One region of the Lysinibacillus sp. C5.1 genome, then DNA from elsewhere that is predicted to be linked to it. Evidence: predicted binding sites of a transcription regulator. Region 1 holds the regulator's gene; each other region holds the start of a gene.
The links. Region 1 encodes LexA, which represses DNA repair genes until DNA is damaged. Its sites were predicted from a motif close to CGAACATATGTTCG; they were not measured.
Positions count from the first base shown of each region.

Region 2: I5435_RS16355 (ImmA/IrrE family metallo-endopeptidase) is a predicted target of LexA. The motif match lies at 8,215-8,228, and genes of this name have one in related genera.
Region 3: uvrB (excinuclease ABC subunit UvrB) is a predicted target of LexA. The motif match lies at 5,981-5,994, and genes of this name have one in related genera.

Region 1 is NZ_CP066226.1:1,296,810-1,307,120, reverse strand. It holds gene I5435_RS05945 (hypothetical protein) at 1-491, shown strand, start outside; gene tkt (transketolase) at 849-2,843, opposite strand; gene I5435_RS05935 (DUF896 domain-containing protein) at 3,141-3,374, opposite strand; gene I5435_RS05930 (GNAT family N-acetyltransferase) at 3,547-4,059, shown strand; gene I5435_RS05925 (YneB family resolvase-like protein) at 4,116-4,778, opposite strand; gene yneA (cell division suppressor protein YneA) at 4,778-5,092, opposite strand; gene lexA (transcriptional repressor LexA) at 5,258-5,875, shown strand; gene I5435_RS05910 (GNAT family N-acetyltransferase) at 6,017-6,472, opposite strand; gene I5435_RS05905 (gamma-glutamyl-gamma-aminobutyrate hydrolase family protein) at 6,725-7,447, opposite strand; gene I5435_RS05900 (prepilin peptidase) at 7,460-8,212, opposite strand; gene I5435_RS05895 (DUF2339 domain-containing protein) at 8,510-10,311, opposite strand, start outside.
Region 2 is NZ_CP066226.1:3,343,819-3,354,129, reverse strand. It holds gene racE (glutamate racemase) at 1-625, shown strand, start outside; gene trhA (PAQR family membrane homeostasis protein TrhA) at 689-1,330, opposite strand; gene rph (ribonuclease PH) at 1,506-2,255, shown strand; gene I5435_RS16395 (XTP/dITP diphosphatase) at 2,257-2,850, shown strand; gene I5435_RS16390 (metallophosphoesterase) at 2,863-3,366, shown strand; gene I5435_RS16385 (protein adenylyltransferase SelO) at 3,513-4,979, shown strand; gene I5435_RS16380 (DUF2639 domain-containing protein) at 5,107-5,271, shown strand; gene I5435_RS16375 (hypothetical protein) at 5,344-6,012, opposite strand; gene I5435_RS16370 (SDR family NAD(P)-dependent oxidoreductase) at 6,096-6,842, opposite strand; tRNA gene I5435_RS16365 (tRNA-Arg) at 7,063-7,136, shown strand; partial or broken gene tnpA (IS200/IS605 family transposase) at 7,309-7,500, shown strand; gene I5435_RS16355 (ImmA/IrrE family metallo-endopeptidase) at 7,695-8,198, opposite strand; gene I5435_RS16350 (helix-turn-helix domain-containing protein) at 8,306-8,704, opposite strand; gene I5435_RS16345 (helix-turn-helix transcriptional regulator) at 8,858-9,097, shown strand; gene I5435_RS16340 (ORF6N domain-containing protein) at 9,140-9,835, shown strand; gene I5435_RS16335 (DnaA ATPase domain-containing protein) at 10,154-10,311, shown strand, end outside.
Region 3 is NZ_CP066226.1:685,786-696,096, reverse strand. It holds gene I5435_RS03125 (DUF4097 family beta strand repeat-containing protein) at 1-767, opposite strand, end outside; gene uvrA (excinuclease ABC subunit UvrA) at 1,056-3,920, opposite strand; gene uvrB (excinuclease ABC subunit UvrB) at 3,928-5,907, opposite strand; gene I5435_RS03110 (IDEAL domain-containing protein) at 6,279-6,521, opposite strand; gene I5435_RS03105 (competence protein ComK) at 6,753-7,262, shown strand; one part of gene prfB (peptide chain release factor 2) at 7,366-8,394, opposite strand; one part of gene prfB (peptide chain release factor 2) at 8,396-8,470, opposite strand; gene I5435_RS03095 (competence protein ComK) at 9,027-9,584, opposite strand; gene secA (preprotein translocase subunit SecA) at 9,918-10,311, opposite strand, start outside.

The DNA of each region.
Region 1 (10,311 bases):
CTATTCGCGATAATGAAGAATATATGATAGAACTTACATATAACCAGGCTTTAGAAAGAGCTGCTGAAGTTTCTGGTAAGTCAATAGAAGAATTAAAAATACAACACCCGCCTTATAGTTTCAGAAATCCAGCAGCTTGTGGTTGGCTGGAAACAGCAACAACACTTTCTGTAAGAAGTTACAGACCACAGCTAATCGTTATCATTGAAACTTGTCGACACGGATCCTTTGGCTGGGTAACAAAAAAACAACCTTTTTTACAAGAGTTTAAAGCGGGTAGTAAAAAATTTGATGGAACCATCAAAGTAGATTTGGATAACACAGGATATACTTATGTAGTAAATGGTTCATTCTATGATCATGGAACAGTAAGTCATACTGGAACTACAGGAATTGATGCAATATTTACTGCAACTTACGCTGTATCTTATGCGAGTAATTGGTATGGTAGCCTTTATACGGGTCTTCAGTATAAAAGAGTAATTAAATAAAATTAGAGTAGCGCTTGCTACTTTCAGATTGTCGACAAAAGGTATCAAGCAATTCAACGCGGATGCCTTTTGTATTTTTTTACCTTTTTATGGACAAGAAATATATTTTTGCCACATTGAATATAGTCTTCCACAATACCCTTTCCGTTAAGTAGCTTACCATGTACAAGTAGCCAGCTTTTTTCATTGTTGTAAAAGTAAACATCGCCCGCAATGGAAATCAACGGTAGTTGTCATCTACATATATTTTTAAAATAAAAAAAAGACTGTAGACAACCTCGAAAATATCCGAGTTTGTCTACAGTCTGACCGTAACGCTTAATTAGAGCTTACGGTATTTTTTATGGAAGCCAAATCTTATAGTGCTTTAACTTTTGCTACAACGTTTTCTACAGTGAAACCGTATTTTTCCATAACTAACTCACCTGGAGCAGAAGCGCCGAACTTGTCGATTGCAAGAACGTCACCTTCAAAACCAGTATATTTGTGCCAACCGAATGATGCACCCATTTCGATTGCTAGACGTTTTGTAACAGCTTTTGGAAGAACCGATTCTTTATATGCTGTATCTTGTTTTTCAAAGCGATCCATTGAAGGCATTGATACGACTGCAACGTCCATACCTTCAGCTTTTAAAGCTTTTTGCGCTTCAATTGCAAGTGAAACTTCAGAACCTGTTGCAATTAAAATAGCATCTGCTACTTCTTTCGATGCAGGTGAAACAGTGTAAGCACCTTTTGCTACACCTTCACGAACTGTTTCGATTGACGCGTCAAGCACTGGTAAGTTTTGACGAGATAATACTAATACAGTTGGTGTTTTTTCTGATGATACTGCAAGCTCCCATGCTACTGCTGATTCGTTCGCATCTGCTGGACGAACAACAGAAAGGTTTGGCATTGCACGTAATGAAGCTAAATGCTCGATTGGTTCATGTGTTGGACCATCTTCCCCTACAGCGATTGAGTCATGTGTGAATACATATGTCACAGGAAGACCCATTAATGCAGAAAGACGTACAGCTGGACGTACATAATCAGAGAATACGAAGAATGTTCCGCCAAAGACGTTAACACCGCCGTGAAGAGCCATACCGTTCATCGCAGCGCCCATTGCAAATTCACGCACACCGAACCAAATATTGCGACCAGCATAGTCATCCGCTGAGAAGTCGCCTGCACCCTTCATCGTCGTTTTATTTGAGCCTGCAAGGTCAGCAGAACCACCGAAGAATGATGGTGTTTTCTTCGCAATCGCATTAATTGCATCACCTGAAGATGAACGTGTTGCTACAGATTTACCTGCTTCATAAACTGGCAATTCTGCTGCGAAATCTTCTGGTAGCTTACCATTCATCGCATCTTCGAATTGAGCTGCTAATTCTGGGAACTCTGCTTTGTAAGCTTCAAATTTTGCATTCCAAGCTGCTTCCGGCTGTGCACCTTGTACTTCAGCTGCTGCATTGAATGTATCATATACTTCAGCAGGAATTTGGAATGGCTCATGTGCCCACTCATACGCTGCTTTAGTTAATACAACCTCATCAGTGCCTAGTGGCGCACCGTGAGAATCTGCTTTACCTGATTTGTTTGGAGAACCGAATCCGATGACAGTTTTCACTTCAATCAGCGTTGGCTTGCCAGTTGATTTTTTTGCTTCTTCGATTGCTTGGTTAACAGCTTCTGTATCTGTACCGTCAGCCACTTTTAAATAGTTCCAGCCATATGACTCAAAACGTTTTTGTACGTTTTCTGAGAATGATTTTTCTAAATCACCATCTAATGAAATATCATTTGAATCGTATAACACGATTAATTTTTCAAGTTTTAAATGTCCAGCTAATGAAATCGCTTCAGCCGCAACACCTTCCATTAAGTCGCCGTCGCCACAAAGCGCAAATGTATAGTGATCGACAATTTCATGTCCTGGTTTATTATAAGTCGCTGCTAAATGACGCTCTGCCATTGCCATACCAACTGTCATCGCAATCCCTTGTCCAAGTGGACCTGTTGTTGCCTCTACCCCAACCGTATGGCCGTATTCTGGATGTCCTGGAGTTAATGAATCCCATTGACGGAAGTTTTGAATTTCTTCCATTGGTAGGCCGTAACCGCCAAGGTGAAGTAGGCTATATAAAAGCATAGAGCCATGACCTGCTGAAAGTACGAAACGATCGCGGTTATACCATTTTGGATTTGCCGGATTATGGCGAAGTTGTTTTGTCCAAAGCGTATAAGCCATTGGCGCTGCCCCCATTGGTAAGCCTGGGTGACCTGAATTTGCTTTTTCAATTGCATCAATTGACAATGTTCGGATAGCATTAATCGCTAGTTGGTCCGCATGTTGAGTCATTATGTTGTGACATCCTTTCTCGTCCTATATATTGTTCTACTACAGTTTAGTCAACATTGTCCTAGAAAACAATGCTTTTGTTATACTATTTGAGATTTATGACATACTTTATCATCATTCTGTAACTTAGACATAGCAATGATAGAAATAACGACAAAATTACTGCCTATTTTGGAGGAAGGTTTAACAAATAAAAAAAGAAACCTTCTTCAGTGAGGGCAAGGATTTTGCTAGAAATCTATAGTGAAATGTCCACGCGAAATGTGTTTGCTTACATCCTGCATGAAATGTGTCATATTAATTTAGAAATTTATTTTTTTTCGCTTGTTTTACCTTCTCAGGCGTTACGTCATTACCTTCTTGATCGACAACTTTAACATTTTCAATTGTATTGCGCATCGTTGCTCTAAATGTATCTAAATATTCTTTGCGAAGGGATGTACGCTCTTTCGCTTCTTCTTCCGTTAAACTGCCCGCTTTAGCTTTTGCTGCTAATTCATTGATTCGATTAATTTTTTCTTTGGATAACATCGTTACACACCTTTCAATACCTTGATGACTTCAGTATGCAAAGTATAGCATGCTTTCCCTTAAAATGCAGTTATACCAACCCTTAATCACACAGCTTAGCCACAATTTACATGACTTCCAAATGTTAGTAGTGTATAACTATTAATAAAGAACACATATTGGGGGAAATAAGGTGAACATTACAACACAGCGATTACATATCCGAAAATTTGAAATACAAGATTGGCAGGCTGTTGTTAACTATATGTCCGATCAAACCGTGATGCACTATATGCCAGAAGGCGTTTTAACTGCACAACAAGTGCAAAAATTTATATCAGATAATCGTGATGAAGCAAAGCATTTCGCCATTGTTTTACAGGAGCAGTCACAGGTTATCGGTCATCTCGTATTCCATCCTTACTTTGGCGAACATACATATGAAATTGGATGGGTGTTAAATCCTGCGTATTATCGTAAAGGCTATGCGTCGGAGGCAGCACAAGCACTATTAGATTACGGCTTCACGAAAATGAAGCTTCATCGAATCATCGCCACATGTCAGCCCGAAAATATCGCTTCTTATCGCGTTATGGAAAAAATCGGCATGCGTCGTGAAGGATTTTTCAAAAAATGTATACCACATGGTGACGATTGGTGGGATGAGTACTATTACGCTATTTTGCAGGAAGAATGGCAAAGTTGAGCTCTCTACTACACTTCAAGACTGTTAGTAGAATAAAAAAAGACTAGCAGTGCAAATTATTTGCCTGCTAATCTTTCTTGATGTTCTTGATAGCGCCTATGTACGGTTGCCTTACTAACTTCGAAGCCAAGACCTCTAAGTGTCATGGCTATTTCTTCAAAAGTAAAGCCCCGATTTCGCAACTTCACAATTTCTTCTACCGGTACTTCCTTGCGCTCCTGACCATTTGGATTGCCACGATTGGACAAGTTATTTTCTGGACGATAGCCATTTTCTACTGCCCGACGCATACCGCGGCGAATTTTCGCATTATGAATTTTACGCTGATACTCCTCTACAATCGCTAATATTTCAAGCAACATCGTGTCCATCTCATTTAATTGGACAGGCCCCGCATCTCGCATCGAAAAAACATCTGTATCTGTTTTTTGCAATAAATGGAGTACAGCCATTCGCGCATTCCCACGCCCTAAACGTGTTTCATCTTGCACAAATAATGCTTGAATTTCTTTTTCTTTAATAAAATCGAGCATCTCCAGTAAACCTTCGCGTTCCACATCATAACCACTATGTTTGTCCTGAAAAACCTGTATCACTTCATAGTTTTGTTCCTTGGCATAACGCAGCAATTCTTCTTGTTGTCGTTCTAATGAAGAACTTTGGGTCTCTTTTTCCGTACTAACCCGGCAGTACAGTACAGCCGTTCGTTTTTTATTCATCATTTTCCACTTCTCGCAATTTCAATAGAATTGGTGGGCATCTTATTGTCACCCACTACGGGTATAACGAGTGATTTCCCTGCAACAATATTAACGCTATGTAATTCGTTCTCGGCTTTCACAAGGTTAATCCAGTCATCCGTACCCATTTTACCACGGTATTGTTCGGCTAACGACCATAAGCTATCGCCATGCTCTATATGAATTTCAGTGTAGGTAATGTCTCCAGGATCAGTTATAAAAAGATAGCCTGCAAATAAGAAAATTGCGCCCAATAAAATTGAAATATGTGTATTTTTTTTAAACCAATTCATGCATCATATCCCCTTTTTAGAATGTTTGTTCGGAATGAATGTTCTTATAATAAAGCGAACAAACGTTTTTGTCAAACACTTTTCGAACCTATGTTTGCATAAGTGTTCGCATTCTGCTATACTATCTAGTAAGAAGAATGATATGAAAAAAAGAGGTGAGCAATCATGAAAAAAGTTTCGAAAAGACAAGAAGACATACTAGCGTTTATCAAAGAAGAAGTACGCGCAAAGGGCTATCCACCATCTGTACGTGAGATTGGTGAAGCAGTTGGACTTGCATCAAGCTCAACAGTTCATGGACATTTAGCTCGTTTAGAGCAAAAAGGCTTTATTCGACGAGATCCTACTAAACCGCGTGCAATTGAAATTTTAGAGCCTGAGGATTCGATTCAAAAGCAAAGTGTTATCCATGTACCACTTGTAGGGAAGGTTACTGCTGGATCTCCAATTACAGCGATTGAAAATATCGACGAATATTTCCCTTTACCGGATATTTACGGGACAAGCGAAGATCAGTTATTTATGCTAGAAATCATGGGTGAATCGATGATTGAGGCAGGAATTTTTGACGGGGACTTAGTCATCGTCAAGCAAAAGGCAACAGCCGATAACGGTGATATCGTCGTAGCCATGACCGAAGAAGATGAAGCAACTGTCAAACGCTTCTTTAAAGAAAAAAATCATTTCCGCTTACAGCCAGAGAACGCTACAATGGAACCGATTATTGTAGACCAAGTTTCGATTTTAGGACAAGTTGTCGGCTTATATCGCCGTGTACATTAATGCATTCTTATACTAATTTCGCGAAAAAATAATGTTCGATTAGGAAAGCCACGAAATGTTGATGGGATAACATTCGTGGCTTTTGCATGTGTGCTCAAACTTACATTTAGGAGCGTTTGATGGCATATATCATTAAGTTCATCAACGTGATAACGATTGTTTAATGTTCTTATGTAGAAAGATGATTCTTTCTATTTCTTCAAAACCATTTTTTTTATAAAATTCTTCGGCAGGTATCCCTCTATCTGTCAGCAGTACAATGTTATCTATTTTGTTATTATCGAGTTCTTTAATTAAATGATTTAACAGCGCTCTTCCAATTCCCTTATTCTGCTGTTGTTGTTTTACGTACATTTCATTAATAAAGAATTCATCTCCGCTCCACCAAACTCTATTGACTCCTAAAATACAGCCTAAAATCTCGTCATTTTCTATTGCTAAAACGCCTAAGAATCCAGGTGTCTGATAAAAATCTAATAAATATTTTTTAGCTTGCGAAAATGTCCATTTATCATTCCAAGGCGCATCATTAAATACTTCAATAAATGTTTCGGTACATTTACTTAAATCCTCTTCCACTAATAATTTATATTCCATTACAACCACCCCTTTATTTAACATATAAATACAATTATAACATTTATTATTAATCCTTTGTTTCACTGTAATTACCTGAAGAAACTCTGCGTAACTGCCTTTTGCCTTGAAGTAATTATCAATTTGCATAGTTAGAATTTCTCTTAAACTATACCTCCAATTATGACAATAAAAATACAGCCTTTTCTATGTGAAAGACTGTATTTAAAGGCTAAACTATTAAATTTTCGTTTGGTTTCTTAGCTGTCATCCCTATGCTTCTCTTTTATATAGCATGCTCGCTTTAACGAAAGCTGAAAAAAGTTTTTGTGCAGCAATATCTCCTACAATTGCCTGTTCTTCTGGGTGCCACTGAACTGCTAGACAAAACGGAAACTCTTCATGGACCACCGCTTCGACTAGACCATCACTAGATTTTGCTGCAACGACTAGCTTCTCTGCTAAAACATTTACTGCTTGATGATGAAAGGAATTAACAGCAATTTTTTCTTCTTCAATAATTGTTTTTAACAATGTATGAGGTGTTATGTGAACATAATGCGTTGCGACGCCACGAGCTGCTTGTTGTGCATGTTTTAACAGTTTACTACTATGATATTCACTATCAACATCTTGGTATAATGTTCCACCTAATGCAACATTGAGCATTTGAATACCACGGCAAATACCGAATATCGGCATTTTCCTTGTAAAGGCTGCATTAAGTAAGGCCAGTTCCACCTTGTCTCTCTCCGGGTGTATCTTTCCTAGCCTTGGTAAAGGTTCAGCACCAAATTCAAATGGATGAACATCGTGCCCACCCGATAAAAGTAAACCATCCGTTAACGATAGAATTTGTGCCGCATCTTCCTCTACCCCCAGCGGAATAATAAATGGGATCCCTCCAGCCTCAATAATGCTTTCGCTATAGGCTACATTTAATCTCGATGATAAATCATCTTCCGCAAACGCCGTTATACCTATAATTGGTTTCATCTATCTCCCTCCTTACCATAATCCTACATACCACTGTATTATGACATTTCCATAGAAATACACTATGACCGCTGCTAGTGCGATGGCAGGGCCAAATGGAATCGCTGTTTTTCTACCTTGCTGGCGCACTTGCAGCACAATCATTCCAGCAACCATTCCAATAACGGCTGCTATAAATAATGTCAATAGTGTGTGGATTGTACCTAATACAAGGCCGAGTAAAAAGAATAATTTTATGTCGCCACCACCAATTCCACCACGCGACACAACTGCGATACTATATACTACGCCAAAGCCAACGACAGCACCTACAATACTATCCCACCAAGGCGTCAAAGGCGCTAGCATACGCCCAATCACCAATAATGGCAAAAAGCACAATAGCACTTTATCTGGTATAAGCATATAGGTAATATCCGATACAACCACAATCACCAATAATGAAATCAATAATAATGCCACGATAAATTGTTCACTAAATCCATATTGCCAATATGAAAAGGCAAATAATATCCCGGTCAGCAGCTCGATGAATGGATAAATCCATGCAATTTTTTGCCCGCAGCTACGACATTTGCCTCCTAAAAATATATAGGACAATACAGGTATTAAATCTATTGCCGTCAATTGCCTCTGACAGGTCGTACAGTGCGATGGTGGTTGGATTAGCGACTCCTTCATCGGCACACGTAAACCTACCACATTAAAAAACGAACCAAATACAAGTCCAAATACGAATACAAGTATTGTATAAGCCATTTCCATTTTTCTTACCCCCTAAACTAACATAGTGCTTATACTTGTTGTCCTTTATAATAAGGTTGTGACCTCGACGGTCGTGGTAATAGTAGACTCTACATTCTGCTAATGTTTCTAGTTTGATTTCACTATTGGTGAATGATAATTATAAAATTCTACAGCCGCTATGCGTGTTCCTGTCACCACTTTATTGACAATAATACTTTCAAAGAGCACGTATTTGAGTGGCTTTTTTACGCCAAAACAAATTTACCGTAAAATAAAAGACCATTTACTAGTCACACTAGTAAACAGTCTTTATTTTTATTTCCTCAACAATCTGCCCGACAGTAGCATGCCGATGCCACCAATTGAGATGAAAAGTATTGCGCGTATTAATAAATCGAGTGCGGATAAGTCGAAGAATATCAGCTTTATAAAGGCGATGGCTAATATGATAAAGCCGGAAAGTCGAAGCATTCGTAAGTGCCGCACTGCGCCAAGCCAAAGTGATAGGCTTGCCGTGAGAAAGAGCGTAATTGTTGTTAGTGCAATGCTAAGCTTCCAATCTAGTAAGTCGTTATAAGCAAGTTGTGACACAAGACCACATACTGCTAGCATCGCACTTACTACACCTATACTAACAATGGCATCTAAAAATTTCGGCATATAGTCTTGATAGATTCGATAAATACGTCCCTTCATGAGCAAATCCAGGATGATAGCCTTAATCGTAGCAATGAAGGTTAACCGTGTCATAATATTGAGCCATTCAATCCCCTGTATATTAGAAGGAATAACGTTTAACATAAATGTAAATAACAAGAATAACACAGTCAGCACTGGCGTTAATGCCCGCCCTTTAAATGTTACTGGTAGAAACAGTGACACTACAAACAACAATACAATGCTAATACTCATTAGATGTGGGGTATTACTAGCACTTACAATATAAACACTATCCAGCTTGCCTATATAGGCGATAAAGTAACTAGCTGTAATAACTGCTATTATATCAAGCACATATAAATCTTTCATCCATTTCTCAAAGGCATTTAATGTTTCTTTACGACGTAATGCATACATATAAATAACGAAGAGATATACCCCTGGCATCAATAAAGCGAGATGTTCTATACTAAAAAATGGGGTTGGCTCGTGTATAACAAAGCTAACAATCATTGCCACGAAAAACCCTATTGAACTGACAACTTTCATCACACTTGCTCGAAGTCGCAAGCTCATCATAACGCCTGCAAATAGTATGAATGGAAGAAGTAAATCATCTACTTTTTCTGGTATATTCATAATCAACAGCGTATTACAAAGTGTAATAAATGCGAGTGTTACGGCACTATCAAATGCCTCCTGCCATTTTTGCTTATAGCCATAACCCGCTATAACTATAAATAACATACATAAACCGAACAGTAGGAGCTCTTTATAATCAAGTGGACTACTTATCAAGTTCATCATTAGTAAGCTAAAGACCCCTAAACTAAATTGCAGTCCAACATAAATATGCTTCCACTTCGATTCAACATTATACAAGCGACACCAACTCGTGTAGAAAATAGCGAGTGTCATGAACAAACCTAAGGCAAACATTCCTTGATTATCATTATTCATAAAGGCGACAATACTAATTGCCAAAATTGAGAAAAAAGTAGCGACATAAAGCGCAATTTTTTGTTTATGTTGAAGAATAACAAATTGCAACATTGTAAATAAGACAATGACAAAGAATAATATAATGTATGCGCTAAAATCCATGTATTCTAGTAAATAAGGTAATAACAATGAGGTGAAACTGACAAATAAAGTAAGTACCTCATTTTTCTTTAGATAGCTGATTGCTATGCCATAGCCAATGAATAGGATGGCAATAAACAATGCTAATGTTAAGCCCAATACATCGTATAGCATAGCACCAGCAGCAGTAGTTAAAATACCTACGATAAATGCCCCTCCATATAAGGAAATGGTTACGGCTGATGACCCTAGCTTTTTATGTTCTACTACATATGCTATGGTTGCTAATGCGATGGATAATAAATAAGCGAGGATGATTTTTACCTCGTTTGATAAGTAGCCATAATCACTAACTAGTTTTAGCCCCCATAACA
Region 2 (10,311 bases), 2.0 Mb from region 1:
AGCACTCGAAAAAATGAATATTAAGATGCTCGTCATAGCTTGTAATACAGCGACTGCAGTAGCACTCGAAAGTTTACAACGTAATATGCCTTTTCCGGTACTAGGCGTTATTAATGCTGGCGCACGTGCAGCTGTAAAGAAAACGAAGCGACATGAAGTCGTTGTGCTTGCAACAGAAGGTACAATTAAAAGTGGGGCGTATGAAGAAGCCTTATTGTCTTTGAATACGTCTACCCACATTATTCCATTGGCTTGTCCAACGTTCGTACCACTAGTGGAAAGTGGCGAATATAAAGGACAATTTGCAAATAATTTAATTGCAGAAGGCTTAAAACCGTTAAAAAACGAACAATTTGATACGGTCATTTTAGGGTGTACGCATTACCCGATTTTGCAAAAACAAATTGAAGCTGTCGTCGGAGAAGATGTTTTCGTGCTATCTTCTGCGGAAGAAACAGCAAAGGATGTCGAGGAAATGCTTGCGTATAATGGTACTTTAGCAGATACAAATGCTAAGCCCGCACATAAATTTTATGCAACGGGTTCTGTGCCGATTTTCCGTTCCATTGCAGAAAATTGGTTAGAACAAGGTACGCTTGACATACACCGTATTACATTAAAATAAAATCAGCTTAGCTTACGAGCTAGGCTGATTTTTTTAGTCGTCATTATATTGAAATAGACAATTTTACATAAACAAATAAATCGCAACGAACATCGTTGCACTTCCTGCCATCACAAAGACATGCCATATTGCGTGGTTGTACTTTATTTTTTTGTTTTTGTAAAAAAATGTGCCAGCAGTATAAAAAATACCGCCGAGTAAAAGTGTCATAAACCCGTTGAATGAGATATAAGCGACCAATGGTTTATAGGCAAAGACAATCAGCCAACCCATGCCAATGTACACAATCAACGAGATTTTTTTGAAACGATGGACGAAAAATTGTTTTAAGACGATGCCGATAAAGGCAAGAACCCATTCGATGATAAATATGCTCATTCCTAATTTTCCACCTACGGCAATAAGCGCTACAGGTGTATATGTTCCTGCAATTAATAAGAAGATGGAGCTATGATCTAATTTTTTCAAAAGCACTTTATGTGTGGGCAGTGCATGATATAAGGTCGATGCTATGTATAAACAAAACATCGAAATACCAAAAATAATGTAACTAATAAGCTCGGTGCTTGTACCGGTTGTTAGAGCTTTATGCACTAATAGAAGGGTAGCAGGAACTGTTAAAAATGCACCGATTCCATGTGTTAGCGCATTCCAAAATTCTTCCTTTATGGTATAACTACTATGCTCAATTGTTGATTGAGACATGACCATCACCTCTTTCTTTATTATATTACTATAACAGCTTAAGATTTTTCATTGTAGATGAAAATGTAATGCAATTGATATGATAAATATCATATATTGCATGTAGTAAATCGTCGCATCAGTGGAAAATATGATAAAATAAGGGCGCGAAAGATTTTAGGAGGCACGATGAATGATGACAAGATTTGATGGTAGAGATGCAGATGCATTGCGTCCTGTGAAAATGGATAGCGAGTATTTATTGCATCCAGAAGGCTCGGTATTAATCCAAGTTGGAAATACGAAAGTAATTTGTACAGCAACGGTTGAAGATAAAGTACCAGGTTTTTTACGCGGACAGGGCAAAGGTTGGATTACAGCTGAGTATTCAATGTTACCTCGTGCCACAGCACAACGAACACCACGTGAATCGTCACGCGGGAAAGTGAACGGACGTACAATGGAAATTCAACGTCTGATTGGTCGCGCATTACGTGCTATCGTCGATTTAGAAGCGTTGGGAGAACGTACAGTATGGATTGACTGTGATGTGATTCAAGCAGACGGCGGAACACGAACTGCTTCGATTACAGGGGCATTTGTCGCAATGACACAGGCAATTGCCAAGCTTGCTGAAGAAAAACAACTAGAAAAATTCCCTGTTACTGATTTTTTAGCGGCTACAAGTGTTGGCATTGTTGAAGAGCAAGGTGCCGTTTTAGACTTAAATTATGTAGAAGATGTAGATGCAGCGGTAGATATGAATATCGTCATGACAGGAGCAGGCCGTTTTGTAGAATTACAAGGGACTGGTGAAGAAGCGACCTTTTCACGTGAGGAATTAAATAACTTGCTTGCATTAGGTGAAAAGGGCATTCGTGAGCTTATTGAACTACAAAAACAAGCGCTTGGAGAAATAGCTCATAAAGTAGGAGGAAACTGCTAATATGAAACAAGTTGTAATTGCTACAAAAAACAAAGGCAAAGCAAAAGATTTCGAAGCATTGTTTGGGCCGCTCGGTTATGAAGTGGTGACGATGTTTGATGTCGCACCGGACATGGAAATTGAAGAAACAGGCACAACATTTGAAGAAAATGCCGTGTTAAAAGCAGAGGCTTTAGCAAAAGAGCTTGCAACGATTGTTATTGCGGATGATAGTGGTTTAGCTGTAGATGCGCTTAATGGGGAGCCAGGTGTTTATTCGGCACGCTATGCTGGTGATCATGATGATGAGGCAAATATGGTAAAACTATTGCAAAATTTACAAGGTATAGAAGATGACAAGCGCACAGCTCGCTTTTGCTGCTGTATTGCTATTGCGGGTCCTGATTTTGAAACAACAACAGTGTTCGGCACGTGCGAAGGTGTCATTGCACATGAAAAACGTGGAACTAATGGTTTTGGCTATGACCCTGTCTTTTTTGTACCAAGTTTAAATCGTATGATGGCTGAATTAACACCAGAAGAAAAAGGGGCTATTTCTCACCGAGGAAATGCCATTCGCAAGTTAAAGGAACAATTGCCAAACCTTATTAAGTAAGAGGTGATATCCATGCAAATAGTGGTCATGAGTGATACACATGGAGATAGCCATGTAATTGACCAAGTACGTGGCTTTTATCCGCATGTCGAAACGATGATTCATTGTGGTGATAGCGAACTGCCTTTTTCCCATGCTGCATTAGATGGCATGAAAAAAGTGCGGGGAAATTGTGATCTTGATAAAGCCTTTCCAGAGGAAATAATTGTGCAAGTGGGAGATGCTGCCCTTTTTGTCACACATGGTCATTTATTTAAAGTTAAATCATCCATGTTGGCATTATTGTATCGCGCAAAGGAAGTCGATGCACATATTGTGTGCTTTGGTCATTCTCATCTATTAGGTGTCGAAATGATTGATGATGTCTTATTTATCAATCCAGGAAGTTTATTAAAGCCAAGAGGTGGCAATGAAAAAAGCTTTGCAGTTATAGACATTCAAGCTAGCTATTATCAGGTGGATTTTTTCACAGAGAACAATGATCGTTTGTCAACGCATACGTTTGTTCGCGCATAACTAAACTTATTAAAAACGCTTAAGATTCTATTAAAAGAGAGTTTAAGCGTTTTTCTATTTATGGATTACAAAGGCTTTGGAAAATACGTCCACGAATGAATTGCATGTTAGTAGAAAGACTAAATGAAAAGAACAAGGGTGATCAAATGACTAAGGCAAATAATATTGGTTGGAATTTTGATAATAGCTATGCTCGTCTACCAAATTCATTCTATAGCCATCTTCAATTAAATCGCGTGCATGCACCTAAGTTGGCGATTTTAAATGAAGCAGTGGCAAAGTCCCTTGGATTAGATTATAGTGCGCTTCAACAAGAAGATGGGATTGAGGTGCTTGCGGGTAACGAGATACCAAAGGGGGCATTGCCGCTTGCACAGGCATATTCAGGACATCAATTTGGACATTTTAATATGTTAGGGGACGGTAGAGCACTTCTTCTAGGCGAACAAATAACACCTTCTGGGGAGCGCTATGACATCGGACTCAAAGGTTCAGGACGAACGCCTTACTCTAGAGGAGGTGACGGCCGTGCAGCACTTGGCCCGATGCTACGTGAATATATTATTAGCGAAGCAATGTTTGCGTTAGGTATCCCAACTTCCCGTAGTTTGGCAGTAGTGACAACAGGAGAACCAGTACATCGTGAAACAGAACTACCTGGTGCGATTTTGACGCGTGTTGCAAGTAGTCATTTACGTGTAGGGACATTTCAATATGCGGCACAATGGGGTAGCGATGAAGAGCTTCAGAAGTTAGCTGATTATGCAATCCAACGCCATTTCCCAATGATTGAACAGACGGAAAATCGCTATTTGAGCTTGCTTCAAGAAGTTATGGGAAGACAGGCAGCCCTTATTGCCAAATGGCAACTAGTCGGCTTTATTCATGGTGTAATGAACACAGATAATATGACGATTAGCGGTGAAACGATTGATTATGGTCCTTGTGCTTTTATGGATCGTTATAATCCAGCAACAGTTTTTAGCTCCATCGACCGACAAGGACGCTATGCTTATGCCAATCAGCCGCCTATTGGAGGATGGAATATTACGCGTTTTGCTGAAACGCTCCTTCCACTTATCCATGACGACCCAGAAGATGCTATAGCACTAGCTCAGCAAGTGATTGAGCAATATCCGCAGTTGTACTATACAAACTGGTTAGCGGGAATGCGCGCAAAGCTCGGTCTCTTTAATGAAGAACAGCAAGATGCCGCACTAATAGATGAACTTCTAACGTTAATGGAAAAGCATGAAGCAGATTATACAAATACATTCCGTTCACTAACGTTTCAAAGATGTGAAGGAACGGCGCTTTGTGATAGTATGGAATTTAAAAAGTGGTACGAACAGTGGCAAGCAAGAAGACAAAGGCAAGAGCCATCCAAAGCACAATCACAGCAGTTAATGCGAGACACCAACCCTGCTGTTATTCCGCGAAACCATCGGGTAGAGGAAGCGTTAGAAGCGGCTGTTACACGCGGTGATTATCGTGTTATGGATAAGCTATTACAGGTGCTATCTCAGCCGTACGCTCATTTAGCGGAACAAGAAGCGTATGCCACGCTACCAGCACCATCCAACTGTCCATACCAAACGTTTTGTGGCACATAATGGACTGTAAACAAAGGATTATTTCTTGTCCTTTGTTTTTATTTTGGTGTAACAAGGGGTAGCGGTAACAGCATAAAACCTTTGCGCATACGCTATGGATGACTAACAGAAAAGGAGACGGTGCAACTTGCATCAATATTCAAAAGGTTGGTTTGTCAAAGAGCTACGCGCAAAAGGGATTTTAGTGCATCCTCAATTAAAAACACATCTAGGCAAGTTTAAAGAATCTGAATTAAGGAATTTATATTACCGCTATGTGGAGCTACAACAAACCGATACGGAGCAATCATAGCTTTTTTCTCCAAGACGAAAAACCAGATTGATGGACAAATGCTGATTGTCGATGAATCTGGTTTTTTATTTATTATGAATAAAAGCGGTAGCAAAACTGCATGACAATGGCATTTGCTATCATGTCTGACATGGCAAGTGCCTCTGCCTCTATATCATCAAACACTTGCACGTCTGATTGATAGTCTTTTTGAATCATCGTCACGGCTTCTTTTTTCGTTAAAGCTAAATGGCGATAAAACATTTGCTGCACAGCTTCTTTAGTTAAATATGGATTAATGGAACTTAAAAATATGGCAATGTCATCGGCATTACGATACCATTCTTGTTCTTTAGCCGCTGCTGTTGCCGCATCTCCTTTATTCGCCGCTGTAACAAGCTGCGCTGCAATAAGTAAATGCTCTTTTATTAGCTCTGCATAGCGATCTGCTATTTGATCGCCGTAAAAGGGGCGCAGACAATTACCTAAATCCGTCGCATTGCGTAAAAGACGTGCTTGCACAAATGGTAAATCCGGCAAATTAAAGACAATACTTATAATGGTCATCCTCGTCCAATTAACATGCTCCATCCACAACAGTCGATTCATCGCCATAAAATCAGCCTCTGCTTTACTAATGCATCTGCGATGATCCTGTTGCGGCTGTAAAAAGTGCCGAATAGGCGCTGTATACTGGTTGGATGGAGCCGTATAGATGACGCTTAAAGAATTCCCGGAATAGCTGTTTGAATATGGAAACAATGCACACCACTCCCTTAAAAAATTCATTCTAGTGTAGAATACTCTACACGATCCTTGAATGTGCAAGAATCCAGATGCGTCCATTATTCCTCATAGATCATTTTCTTTGTCATGCCTCCATCGACCGTAATATTAATCCCTGTGACAAATCGATTCGCAGGATTTGTTAAGTACAGACAAGCTTGTGCAATATCTTCCGGCACACCAACACGCCCTACTAGATGTTGTTCATGATCGATAGCACGTAGCTGTTCATAATCACCGGTTTCAATCCAGCCAGGTGATATACAATTGACCGTAATGTTATCTGGACCGAAAGAGCGGGCTAATGCATGCGTTAACGCTACAATACCGCCCTTGGAAGCGGCATACGCTTCACTATAAGGCTCAGACATAAAAGCCCGTGTAGAGGCTAAAGAAACAATCGAACCTCCAAGCTCATTTGTTCGCATGATTTTAGCCGCTTCTCTAGAACAGAATAAAACACTCGTTAAATTCGTTTGTAAAAGATTATGCCACTGCGCAACCGTAATATCATAAGGTGACACATGCTCAAACTTACCCGCATTATTAATTAAAATCGTAATCGTCCCAAAATGTTGGACCGTTTGCTGCATTAACGCAACAATATCTTGTTCCTTAGACACATCCGCCTCCACAAACAATGCCGAATACCCTTGCTCATTGCAGTCTTGCGCTAATTGATGCCCCAGCTCTACATTCACATCTGCAATTACAACCTTGGCACCACGCTGTGCATATGCACGCACAATCCCTTCTCCAATTCCTTGCGCACCACCAGTCACCACAACCACCGACTTTTCAAACATACACATACCTCCATTTTTGCTTATTATTTTAACAAAAAATAAGACAATGTAATGCAGTGAAATAACATAAAGAAAGCTATAGCATCATACAATAAATAGGTATATAATATTTTCAAGGCAAACCTTGCCTCCATAGTAAAATTCATGTTGACATTATGTAATAAAGGACATATAATAAATATTGTCTTTCCTAAGAGGTTTTTAGGAACACACACACCATGTCTCAGTAGCTCAGCAGGATAGAGCAACGGCCTTCTAAGCCGTCGGTCGGGGGTTCGAATCCCTCCTGGGACGCTAACGTAAGCCTTACAGCCACAACGGTTGTAAGGCTTTTTATTGTGTTTTTTTGAAAACCCCTTGCTATGCGAGGGGTTCTAAAGAGCTTCTAGCTATGGACAAGAAAAAATCCCCAGCCGTACGATAAATTCAGGTCTGGTCAACCGACTTCGTACAAAAGGGGATCCAAATGGATAATAAAAGTTTAGCACACACAACATGGAATTGTAAGTATCACATCGTCTTTGCGCCAAAATATAGAAGGCAGATTATTTATGGACAAATTAAAGTAGATGTAGGTAGAATTCTTCGCCAGTTATGTGAAAGAAAAGGAGTAGAAATAATTGAAGCAACAGCTTGCCCTGATCCTATTCACATGTTGGGTAGCTAATTGTTTCATTTCAGGGCAAAAGGGTTGCGCATTCATTTGAAAATAATATGGTTATTCTATTCGTTTATCGGCATCATCTTCGAACTGACTATTTTTGATGTTCTTAGATAGAATGGTTACTACTTTTTTCGTTTACACTATTTCACTCTGACTAACACTAATTATTGCAGTTAATCAATCGTAATTTAACGTACTTCACAATAATTACTCCCTTCAGTGAGTCTATAACCATCAAAATAATGATTATTAAGATAGTGATATAATCTTTTCTTCGCAAAATCGTATTCTACATGAAAGAACGCTTGAATTGTAATAATTGCTTTTTCCTCATTTGAAGGTAGTTTTAGCTTATTAAGCATAAAAGTGGGTACACAGGCTTGGAGAGCAAAACTATTTGCTTTCCATTCTTGATATTCTCTAAAAAGCTGAATTGATTTAGCTTGATTACCAGAGTGTACCGTCGCATGACATAACTCATGCCCGAAATCCTGCCACTGCCTTTCTTCAGACAATCTAGAATCAATAAAAATTACATTTCCTGTATTGGTAGAATCGTAAGGTAAAAAGTATAGTGTAAAACCAAGGCGTGAGGCGATTAATCCTGGATTAAGATGTTTAGGTGTTGTCACATCAATACTTGTATATAATTCACGAATATAATCTTCTAGATGAGTATAAATAAAATTCATAATATCCCCCTTTTATCAAACATATGTTCTGTTTATGGTAACAAAAAAATTCACCAAAGAAAAGGCGAATTTTAAAATGATTGGAAACGTTGCAAATTATTGTGATTTTATTTTTTGTTTTCTTGTTGCCGTTTCAATACTTCATAGAAAACTTCAAATTGTTCTAACGCATCCAGTAAATTTTCTGGCTGGTTTTTAAAAAATAAATCTTCTCTAGTTAAAAAGAAATCAATTACCTCTTTTTGATATGCACTTAGATTGTTGTATTCATTATCAGAGATGCCAGCTTGGGTATGTAAAGCTCCTTTATTATCTGTTCTCCCTAAAAGATAATCTATAGACACATTATAGTAGTCCGCAATTTTTTCTAAAATTTCATAATCAGGATTTCTTTTACCTTGTTCATAAGCAGTATAAGCTGGTCTAGTAATGCCTAGAATGTCTGCTATATCTTGTTGCGTTTTGTTATTTGATTTTCGTAGATATTTCAAGCGTCCACCTAGCATAATTTCACCTCGCGTTTCTAAATATCATTATATGTAACAAATTGTTACTAATCCAATAAAAAATAAAAATGTAACGAAACGATACAAATATGATTGACTAAGTAACGAATTGATACTATATTATAAATAAGCTATATGAAAGTTGGTGAATAATTGGAAAATCGAACTTGGTTAAAGACAAAACGTTTAGCAAATAATCTGACTCATGATGATGTCGCTAAAGCATCTGGAATTAAACGAGCATATTATACCATGATTGAACAAGATAAACGCAGGCCTTCTGTACATGTTGCTAAATCTATTGCGGTAGTACTAGATTTTGATTGGGTTCTTTTTTTTGATGATAAAAGTAACGATTCGTTACAAAATGGCTGTGTAAATGTGTTTGTGTAGCGATATGATACAAAGTTTATTAATAAAGGAGGATATATTGACATGAAATTATTACAAATTATCTTATATGAAAATTGTAGAATCCTTACGACAGCACAAATTGCTGAAAGTTATGGAACAATTAGTGACCATATTTATAAAAACTTTTCAGAAAATAAAGATCGATATAAAGAATATAAGCACTTTATCAAATTAGAAGGTAAGGAATTATTGAATTTTCGAGAAACGCAACAACACTTACAAATTTCCAATCAGGGTAGAGCGTTATATCTTTGGACTGAAAAGGGAGCTTGGCTACATGCTAAATTTCTAAATACAGATGAAGCTTGGGACGCGTATGAAAATTTAGTAGACGAATACTACACGGTGAAAGAAAATGTAATTCCTTTATTTAAAAATCAAACACATGTGACCGATCTTCGTACAACTGCTGATTTAGTGAAAGATACTCAAGCAATTCAACAAGAACAGCATGGACAGGACCTGTCTATGATTATCGAAAAATTTAATGAACAAATAACATTAACTTCTGGTGAACAACGCGCTGTACGAAAAGAAGTTGCCATAAAAGTTTATGAGATTGAAGATGATACAAACATCCAACCTAAATTATTTCGTGAATTGCATCGTGAAATTAAGAATCGTTTTGCTGTAGCTAGTTATAAAGATATTCGTAGGAAAGATTTGCAAAATGTACTGAATTACATTCGATCTTGGATTCCTCGAAAGGTATCATAACTCTCGTTTTGTGTGTGGATATATTAATTGTTGAAGTTTGGTTTGTGAGTTGAACAAGGGTGTTGTCATCAAACAATTAGTTAGCACCAATCTATAGTCTTAGCAAGGGGCGAATAACAAAGTTAATTTCAAGTCTAAAAGATAAGGGCAATGTCATTGTGGACCTAATCTACAAACCTGGCACAAAAGTTATTGACCGACGTATTAACAAAACGACTAGAGTGAATGTTCAAACGTGTTGATACCCAGTCAGGAGAATAATACAGTTTTTAATAATACATTGCAATGTAATAACTACAGATGGGCAGGTGAAGATTAGTGCAAAAAACGGGCGACAGAATGGCAGAAGTCATGGAGGAGCTAATGGCGAGAAGCAAGCAATATTTGGAGACTACTGTAGCGATTGAGGAAACTCAATATAACTGTTCTAAGTGTAGGGATACTGGTAGTTACTTAGTCCGTAAAAAAAATGGTTA
Region 3 (10,311 bases), 610 kb from region 1:
GAGCCATTCGATGAATCCACTTCCGCCTTCGTAAATACTAGCTTCGAGCCCTTAATTGCACCATTCAATGTTTTCAGCTTTAATTGCTCCAGCTCGATATTTTGTAAAGTTACGCCACCATTCATTAAACGGACAGATAATTTATCTAATTTTTCCTTTGGTGCAAGTACTTGTACATTTACTTGTACTAGCTTTAATTGACTTAAAATTCGTAGTGAGTCTTCTTCATTTTTCACAACAAATTGCTCCAAGAAATGATTACGTGTTTCTTCCTCACTATCATTCACTAGAGGTGCTTTGACCTTACAAATAATTTGGAAAGTATCACCTTCACACGGTTCTAATGAAAAATTACCATTCGGTAGCTCAACCATAATATTTTCTATATGCGCTGCTGCAAGTTCTTCGGTATGAGTAAATTCAAACTTATCTCCAAATGGTGAAGAAACATCGAATTCTTTTACTTTTTTTACTGCCGTATTCATCATATCCATAAAGAGTGAGCCAATTTGTGTTAAATCTTTACGAAAATCATGGATTTCATCTTGGAAATGCTTTGTGAAATCTGCCTCTTTCTTTTTTTGTTCTTCTTTAAAGATTGGTTCTTTTTCTGCTGAGGATTGCTGATCAGTATTCGACGTATCGTTCATACTGCTATCAGTGGACTTGCTAGGTTGCTCTAATGCTTCTAATAATGTAATCGCCTCTTGCGCTGAAATAGTTCCTTTTTCCACAAGTTCTAAAATTCGTTGACGTTCATTTTGCATAATGGTATAGCCTCCCACAGATTGTTATATTTATTTATACGTCTCCATATGTGAAAAGTTTCACTGAAAAAAGAAAAAGCATGCACTGTCATACAGTAAAAAAGTTTTCATGCATGCTATCTAGATGTTTTTTTGATACTGTCATTTAAAAAATCTGCTACATTTCCAGAGTGAAAATAAGACTTATGCTAGCTGTGCTAAATGCTTTAGCGTACGAGGTCTTAAATCTCACCCTCAGAAACAGAGCAGATTTTTATAATTTTTTTCTTTTTGCTGTTTGTAAAAAATTTATTTTGTTGCTTCTGTTAAAGCCATTTCCATACGTTGTCGATCACGTATTAAAATCGGTTTTAAATATTTACCCGTATAAGAGCCAGCCACTTCCATTACTTCTTCTGGTGTACCCGTTGCAACAATGGTACCTCCTTTGTCGCCACCTTCTGGTCCTAGGTCAATAATGTAATCCGCTGTTTTAATAACATCTAAATTATGCTCAATAACGAGCACCGAATCCCCATTTTCTACAAGTCGTTGTAAAACAATTAGTAAACGCGCAATATCATCTGCATGTAAGCCCGTCGTTGGCTCATCTAAAATATAAAATGACTTACCTGTTGAGCGACGATGTAATTCAGATGCCAATTTGACACGTTGCGCCTCACCACCAGACAGTGTTGTCGCAGGTTGACCTAATTTCATATACCCTAAGCCAACATCAACAATCGTTTGTAATTTACGTTGGATTTTAGGGATATTTTCGAAAAACACGACGGCATTTTCAATTGTCATATCTAAAATATCGGCAATACTTTTGTCTTTATATTTTACTTCAAGTGTTTCACGGTTGTAACGTTTTCCATGGCAAACCTCACATGGCACATATACATCTGGTAGGAAATGCATTTCAATTTTAATAATCCCGTCACCCCGACATGCTTCACAACGGCCACCTTTAACGTTAAAGCTAAAACGTCCTTTTTTATAGCCACGTACTTTCGCTTCATTTGTTGTGGCAAACACATCGCGAATATCGTCAAAGACACCCGTATACGTTGCAGGATTGGAGCGAGGAGTTCTTCCTATTGGCGATTGGTCAATATCGATAACCTTTTCCAATTCATCGATCCCGGATACTTCTTTATGTGCCCCTGGCTTTACCTTTGAACGGTTGAGCTTTTGGGCTAATGATTTATATAAAATTTCATTAATTAGTGTTGATTTACCTGATCCAGATACACCTGTTACTGCTACAAATAAACCTAATGGCACATCTACTTTGACGTTCTGTAGATTGTTTTCCTTTGCCCCCACTATAGACAATTTACGCCCATTTGGTTTACGACGCTCTACTGGTAGTGGTATAAACTTCTTGCCACTTAAATATTGGCCTGTTAACGACTGTGGATTATCCATGACTTCCTGTGGCGTACCTGCTGCTACAATTTGACCACCATGTACACCGGCGCCCGGTCCAACATCAATCAGATAATCTGCCGCTAGCATTGTGTCTTCATCATGCTCGACAACAATAAGTGTATTGCCGATATCTCGCATATTTTGTAGCGTACTAATAAGACGGTCATTGTCTCGCTGATGTAGTCCAATGGATGGTTCATCTAAAATATAGAGTACACCTGTTAAGCGAGAGCCAATTTGTGTTGCTAAACGAATTCGTTGTGCTTCTCCACCTGAAAGTGTTCCAGCTGCACGATTTAATGTTAAATAATCTAACCCTACATTCACTAGGAAGCCAAGTCTTTCCTCGATTTCACGCAATACGAGTCTCGCAATTTGCATATCCTTTTCAGATAAATCGAGCTCTTTGAAAAACGTATCTGCCTCCTGAATCGAATACTCTGTTACTTGTCCAATATGTTGATCGCCAATTTTCACAGCTAATGTTTCGGGCTTTAATCGGTAACCTTTACAAGATGGACAAGCTTGCTGTGCCATATATTTCTCCATTTGCTCTCGTACATAATCAGAAGTTGTTTCTTTAAAACGGCGCTCTACATTACGCACCACACCTTCAAATTCAATCATCTGATCTCGTACATTGCCAAATTCATTTTCATAATAGAAGCGAATTTTATCTTTACCAGAACCATATAAAATCTTATCCATCTTTTCTTTAGGTAAATCTTTGACAGGTACGTCCATCGGAATCGCGTAATGATCACATACTGCCTTTAATAGTTGTGGATAATATTGTGAGCTTGTAGGCTCCCATGGTGCAATGGCGTGCTCTAATAATGAACGTTCCCAATCTGGCACGATTAGTTCTAAATCAACCTCCTGCGTTGTTCCTAACCCGTCACAGCTTGTACATGCTCCAAACGGACTGTTAAATGAAAACATACGAGGCTCTAGCTCCCCTATTGAAAAACCACATAATGGGCAGGCATGATGTTCACTAAATAATAATTCTTCATGTTCCATGACATCAACAAGAACGCGTCCTTCAGCTAATCGAAGGGCTGTTTCTAACGAATCACTAAGACGAGCAGCAATCCCCTCTTTAACAACAACACGATCGACTACAACTTCTATCGAATGCTTTTTATTTTTATCAAGATCAATCGCATCATCTAAATCGCGTAATTCACCATCAATCCGTACGCGTACAAAGCCTTGCTTTTTCAAGTCTTCTAGTAACTTGACATGCGTTCCTTTACGACCTGAAATCATCGGTGCCAGTAATTGCATTTTCGTACGTTCTGGATAAACTAATAAACGATCCACCATTTGCTCAATCGTTTGCGATGTAATCTCTATACCATGATTTGGACATATTGGCTTCCCAATACGAGCGAATAGCAAACGTAAATAATCATAGATTTCCGTAACGGTTCCAACTGTGGAACGTGGATTACGGCTTGTCGTTTTCTGATCGATTGAAATGGCAGGCGATAGCCCCTCAATTGCATCTACATCTGGTTTATCCATTTGGCCGAGAAATTGGCGCGCATAGGCAGATAGCGATTCTACATAACGACGTTGCCCCTCGGCATAAATCGTATCAAACGCTAAGGAAGACTTCCCAGAACCCGATAAACCTGTTAACACGACTAATTGATCACGTGGAATTGTGACATTTATATTTTTTAAATTATGTGCTCGTGCGCCTTGCACGACGATTTCTGTATTTTTCACAAGCCAATCACCCTTCTGCTTTCAATTCAAATATTGTATCTCGTAGTTCAGCTGCTCGTTCGAAATCAAGCGCTTTAGCCGCTTCCTTCATCTCTACTTCAAGAGATGCCAACAATTTCTCTTTTTCTGCCTTCGTCAACTTCTTGCCTTTCGTTGCCTTTGTAACATACGATTCCTCTTCCTCTGCCACTTGTGTCGCACGAATAACATCCGGAATCTTTTTGACAATTGTTTTCGGTGTAATGCCATGTTCCTCATTGTAGGCCATTTGAATTGAACGACGACGTTTCGTTTCATCAATCGCCTTTTTCATCGAATCTGTCATATTATCTGCGTACATGATAACATGTCCATTTGCATTACGTGCCGCACGACCAATTGTTTGAATAAGCGAACGTTCCGAACGTAAAAAGCCTTCCTTATCCGCATCTAAAATCGCCACGAGCGATACTTCAGGAATATCTAAACCTTCACGCAATAAATTAATGCCGATTAGTACATCATATGTACCTTTACGAAGTTCACGAATAATTTCAATCCGCTCTAATGTCTTAATCTCTGAATGTAAGTATTCCACTTTTAAGCCCATTTCCTTCAAATAAGCAGATAAATCTTCCGACATTTTTTTCGTCAATGTTGTAACGAGGACACGTTCATTGCGCGCAATACGGTCATGAATCTCGTCAATTAGATCATCGATTTGCCCTTCAATCGGGCGCACGTCAATTAATGGATCAAGTAACCCTGTCGGACGAATAATTTGTTGCACCATTTCTGGCGTATGTTCAAGTTCATATGGACCAGGCGTTGCTGATACATAAATGGCTTGATGAATGTGTCGTTCAAACTCCTCGAAACGCAAAGGACGATTATCTAGTGCAGAAGGCAAACGGAATCCATGCTCCACTAGTACCCCTTTTCGTGCTTGGTCCCCGTTATACATACCCCGTACCTGTGGTAATGTCACGTGACTCTCATCGACAATAAGCAAAAAGTCTTCTGGGAAGTAATCGAGTAATGTGTATGGTGTTGCACCAGCTTCACGCAATGTTAAATGACGTGAGTAGTTTTCAATACCTGAACAAAAGCCCATTTCACGCATCATTTCTAAATCATAGCGCGTACGCTGCTCTAAACGCTGTGCTTCCAATAGCCTATCTTCTGCTCGCAATAACGCAAGACGTTGTTCTAATTCTTTTTCAATATTGTCAATCGCTTTCAGCATTTTTTCTTCGCGTGTAACGAAGTGGGAAGCTGGGAAAATTGCTACATGGTCGCGATCTGCCAATATTTCTCCTGTCAACGCATCGACTTCTCGAATGCGATCAATCTCATCTCCGAAAAATTCCACACGAACGCAATGTTCATCACGAGAGGCTGGGAAAATTTCGACAACGTCACCTCGCACACGGAACGTCCCGCGTGTAAAACTAATATCATTACGTTCATATTGCACGTCTACTAATTTCCGAAGCAATTGATTGCGTTCAATCTCCATACCTGTTCGAATCGATACAACCAATTCGCGATATTCTTCAGGAGAACCTAAACCATATATACAAGACACTGAAGCAATAATGATGACATCATCCCGTTCGAAAAGAGCCGATGTGGCTGAGTGACGCAGCTTGTCGATTTCATCATTAATACTTGAATCTTTTTCGATATACGTATCTGTTTGTGGAACATACGCTTCAGGCTGAAAGTAATCATAATAACTCACAAAGTATTCAACTGCATTATTTGGGAAGAACTCTTTGAACTCACTATATAATTGACCCGCTAGTGTTTTATTGTGGGCCATAATCAGCGTTGGTTTTTTTACTTGCTGAATAACATTAGAAATCGTAAATGTTTTGCCCGTTCCTGTTGCACCAAGCAAAGTTTGATGTCGTTTCCCTTCCCGTACACCCTCCACTAATTCCGCAATCGCCTGTGGCTGATCCCCGTTAGGCTGATATGGCGCCTGTAAATCAAATGTTTGCACGCATGTTCCCGTCCTTTCCTTCCAATTTGTACATTTATTTTAGCATAGCAGTACTAAAATATCGAACATTTAACGAACGAATGTTTGTTATTTTTCTCAATTTCGAATTTCTCACTTTATTACAACGCATTTATTATTTGTCATTACTCGTCACTAATTCTAACGCTATCATTCATTTTTCTAGAAGCTAAATACTTTAGCTCCTTGTATCCATGATTAGATATATACCCATTCTTTAATCATACAATTCTATAAATTTACAAATGACAAAGATAATTATCCTTATTGCCCTATTAATGCAATAAGGCACTTTCTATTTCGTTGCAGACAAAAAAATCCGCTCCCCGTTAACGGAGAGCGGTCTTATCGTATTATTCACTTGCTATTTTGTGTAATGCCTCTAGTTCAGCCGCGTATAGATGAAAAGCCTTTTCATCTCGTTCATCGAGTGTTCTATCTATCAGAACCATTAGCTGTTCTTCACGATGCATACGCTGGATATGATTTAAAAATAAATCTAAATAAATCTCGTTCAATAATTTCTCTGCCTCATCAACTTTTTTCGACTGACCAACGGCTTTTAGAAAATCTGTGTACGAATAATATTTATCCAACGATCTCCACCTCGATCCTTTTCTAAATTATAAGAAAATTCAGACCAAATTGCAACGCTAAACAAAATAAAATCAACTATCATTTATTAGAATTATAGCGTATTTTTAAGCAAATTTCTAAAGAAATAGTATCAATTTCTAGATAATTTCGTTTTTTATCTATATTTTTAGTATTCATCTTTGTCATTTACACTACAAATAAATATTCCCATAAGGAGGCGTTCCATATATATGTCCACAAATTATGTAAATGGTTATTTAATGTCTTTCAATACTTATTTATTACAACCTATTCAACATGAATCGAAAATTTTCACAAGGGTCATCGACAAGCATAATGAGTTAATTGTGACACGCAAGCCTTTGCATGTTTTACGAAAGTCATGCATTTCATTGGGCACAACGTATGAAGCAGCAAAATTTTCTGCGAAACGTTTTTTTGGCAATCAACATAAACTGCCAATTGTTGTTGCATATGATTATGGCTTTCCTTGCATTTTTTTACCAACCTATTCGCCAAACTCTATACATAATATTTGGATTGGACTTCATGCCATTTCAAATATTTCACCAAGCAACGATGGTTGTATTATTACGTTGAAAAATGATATGAAAATTGAGCTTCCTATTAAATACGGCTCGATTAGTAAACAATTTGTCAATGCCTCTATGCTCTATAAACATTATATGGAAGAGCGCAAGCAACTTAGCCATGATGCCCCCTATCACCCTCCATTTTGAGTGCCTGACACCTAGAAAATTCAGAATTGTTTGAGTGACAATTGTTTGAGTGACTGGCACCTTAAAAAACCTCAGAAGCTTATGCCTCTGAGGTTTTCATTCATTATCCGATTTTAGAACGTAAATAGGCATTGATGAATGGATCTATATCTCCGTCCATTACGGCTCCTACATTCCCTGTTTCTTCACTTGTACGATGATCTTTCACCATTGAGTATGGATGGAACACGTATGAACGAATTTGAGAGCCCCAGCCTATTTCCTTTTGCTCTCCACGAATTTCATCAAGTTGTGCTTGTTGCTTGTCAATTTCCAATTGGTATAACTTACCTTTTAACATCGTCATGGCTTTTTCACGGTTTTTAATTTGTGAACGCTCTGCTTGACATTGAACAACAGTACCTGTTGGAATATGTGTAATACGGACAGCTGAATCGGTTGTATTAATATGCTGACCACCTGCACCTGTTGCACGATACGTATCAATTTTTAAATCCTCGGTACGAATATCCACTTCAATATTGTCATCAAATTCAGGCATGACATCACATGATACGAATGATGTATGTCGACGACCTGATGAATCAAACGGTGAAATACGTACTAAACGGTGTACGCCTTTTTCAGCCTGTAAGTAACCGTAAGCATTATGTCCTTTAATAGATAATGTTACCGATTTAATACCTGCTTCATCACCTGGAAGATAATCGACTGTTTCTACTTTAAAGCCACGTTTTTCAGCCCAACGCGTGTACATACGAAGCAACATCGAACCCCAGTCTTGAGACTCAGTACCACCAGCACCAGGATGCAGCTCTAAAATCGCATTGTTATGATCGTAAGGTCCACTTAATAATAATTGCAGTTCAAAATCATTCATTTTTTGTTGGAATTCCGCTAGCTCATTGCCTAGCTCCTCCTGCAATTCTTCATCAGGCTCTTCACGTAATAACTCCAGTGTCATATCTAAGTTTTCATGTGTATCGACTAATTCTTTATATTCATTAACAATGGCCTTCAAGCCATTCCCTTCATTAATGACTACTTGTGCTCCTTGTTGATCGTCCCAGAAACCAGGCTCTAACATCATTTCATCTAATTCCTGAATACGTGCCTCCTTGTTTTCTAAGTCAAAGAGACCCCCTAAAGTCCGCCAATTTAGTGGCTGTAGTGTCTAACACATTACGTACATCTGCTAATTCAATCATTGTTAAATCCTCCGAACATTTTTAATGGATATTATAAGTAAAATCCGTATCTTTTTATTATAGCGTTTTTGAGGCGGAAAACATACTATTTTCAATATCTCCATAGGTTGCGCTTAAAAAAGAGAAAGCCTGAACAAAAAAATAGTAGTACAAACTAGCTTATCTTGTGCTACTACTTTCTTGTGTAATTTCACTAATTTAATTTTCCAAGTAAACTTTTACGCGCTTCCGCATGAATCTTTTGATCACAATGTTCGCAAGTCAAACGTCTATTACGATTCACCTTATAAAGTTGATATTTCCTTGTTCCTTCTAAAAGCTTAAATGGTTTCTTACAACAAATACAAGTCGTTTCGTAATAAATCATCCATTTCCACCCTTTCGTATAAACAAGTATTATTCATTTGTATCCAAATGTAGCCTTTGAACTAAAATAGTCCACTAGAAAATTGCCTGCAATTTTAATAGTTGTTAGCATTTAAAACAGCATGAAGAAAAATAAAGATGCAATCTTACTTCCGAGAGTTATCATGGGGTAATTATGCGTGGTTAATCTCTAGCTCTCATCTTGCTTTGGTTCATCCTCCAATTTAGAATGGATAGCCATTTGTTGAAAAACTTTGACTCGATCAAATTGTACAAGTAAATGCTTTGTACGCTTTTCAAGCTTATATTTTAATAAGAACGCCCTTTGAATACGGTATTCAAATGCTTTTGGGCTAACATCCACAATAATCTCTTGGCCGTTCATAAAGAGCACCTTTGTTTGCTTTTTATCAACTGCGATATAGTCGTCGATATGATGCACAGCAAACCAAATGCATTCAGGATGTAAGGGCGACTTACTAGGGAACCATAAAATATTAAAACGCTCATGGACAACAATAGGATTTTTATTCAGCTTACCTAATATCATCTTAGAGCCATCAAATGCCCCTCGTAGGCTAGATCCAAAATAACGAAGATTAAAATCCATTAATCTCGTAGGTGATAATTTAGAAATATATTGAAAGTCTCTTTCAATTACACGTGTACATAAATTTCCAAAGGCATCATACTCAGGCATATACAACATAGTTTCACTACTCATAATGTCTCCACAATTATAATGCAATGATTACTCCTCCTTAAATATCATGTCTATTAATGTACATGTATCTTGTTGTAACCTATGTACTTCCTCGAGCATACCCTCGAGAGTTTTGTCTACTGAAGATCTATTCACCTCCCTTTTAGCCAAAAAAAGAAAGTTCACGTGGACTTATTGAAATCATTCAGTAATTTGCTACACTATTTACTTTCATTGTACTAAATACCTATTGTTACAATTATTGTATACCCTTAATTATCTATTGTCTATTAATTCTGACTTTTAACTCCATATTTTCTAGGAATAGATAAAAAAAGATCAACTCAACTATCCGTTGAATTGATCTTTTACTATTATTTATTGTCCTGCACCATGACAGTTTTTAAATTTCTTTCCACTACCACATGGGCATAAATCATTTCGACCAATATTTTCTGCCTTACGTACAGGTTGTTTTTTCGGTGCTGGAGAACCGTCTTCTTTCGGATTCACAGCCTGACCTTTGGCAACCTCTTCACGTTCTAAGTTACTGCGGATTTCGGCTTTCATCGCATATTTCGCTACATCTTCACGAATGGAAGCGATCATATCCTCAAACATAGCAAAGCCTTCTTGTTGATATTCGCGTAATGGATCATTTTGACCATAAGCACGTAAGTGTATCCCTTGTCGTAATTGATCCATTGCGTCAATATGGTCAATCCACTTCGTATCAATCGAACGCAATAAGATAACTTTTTCAAACTCACGC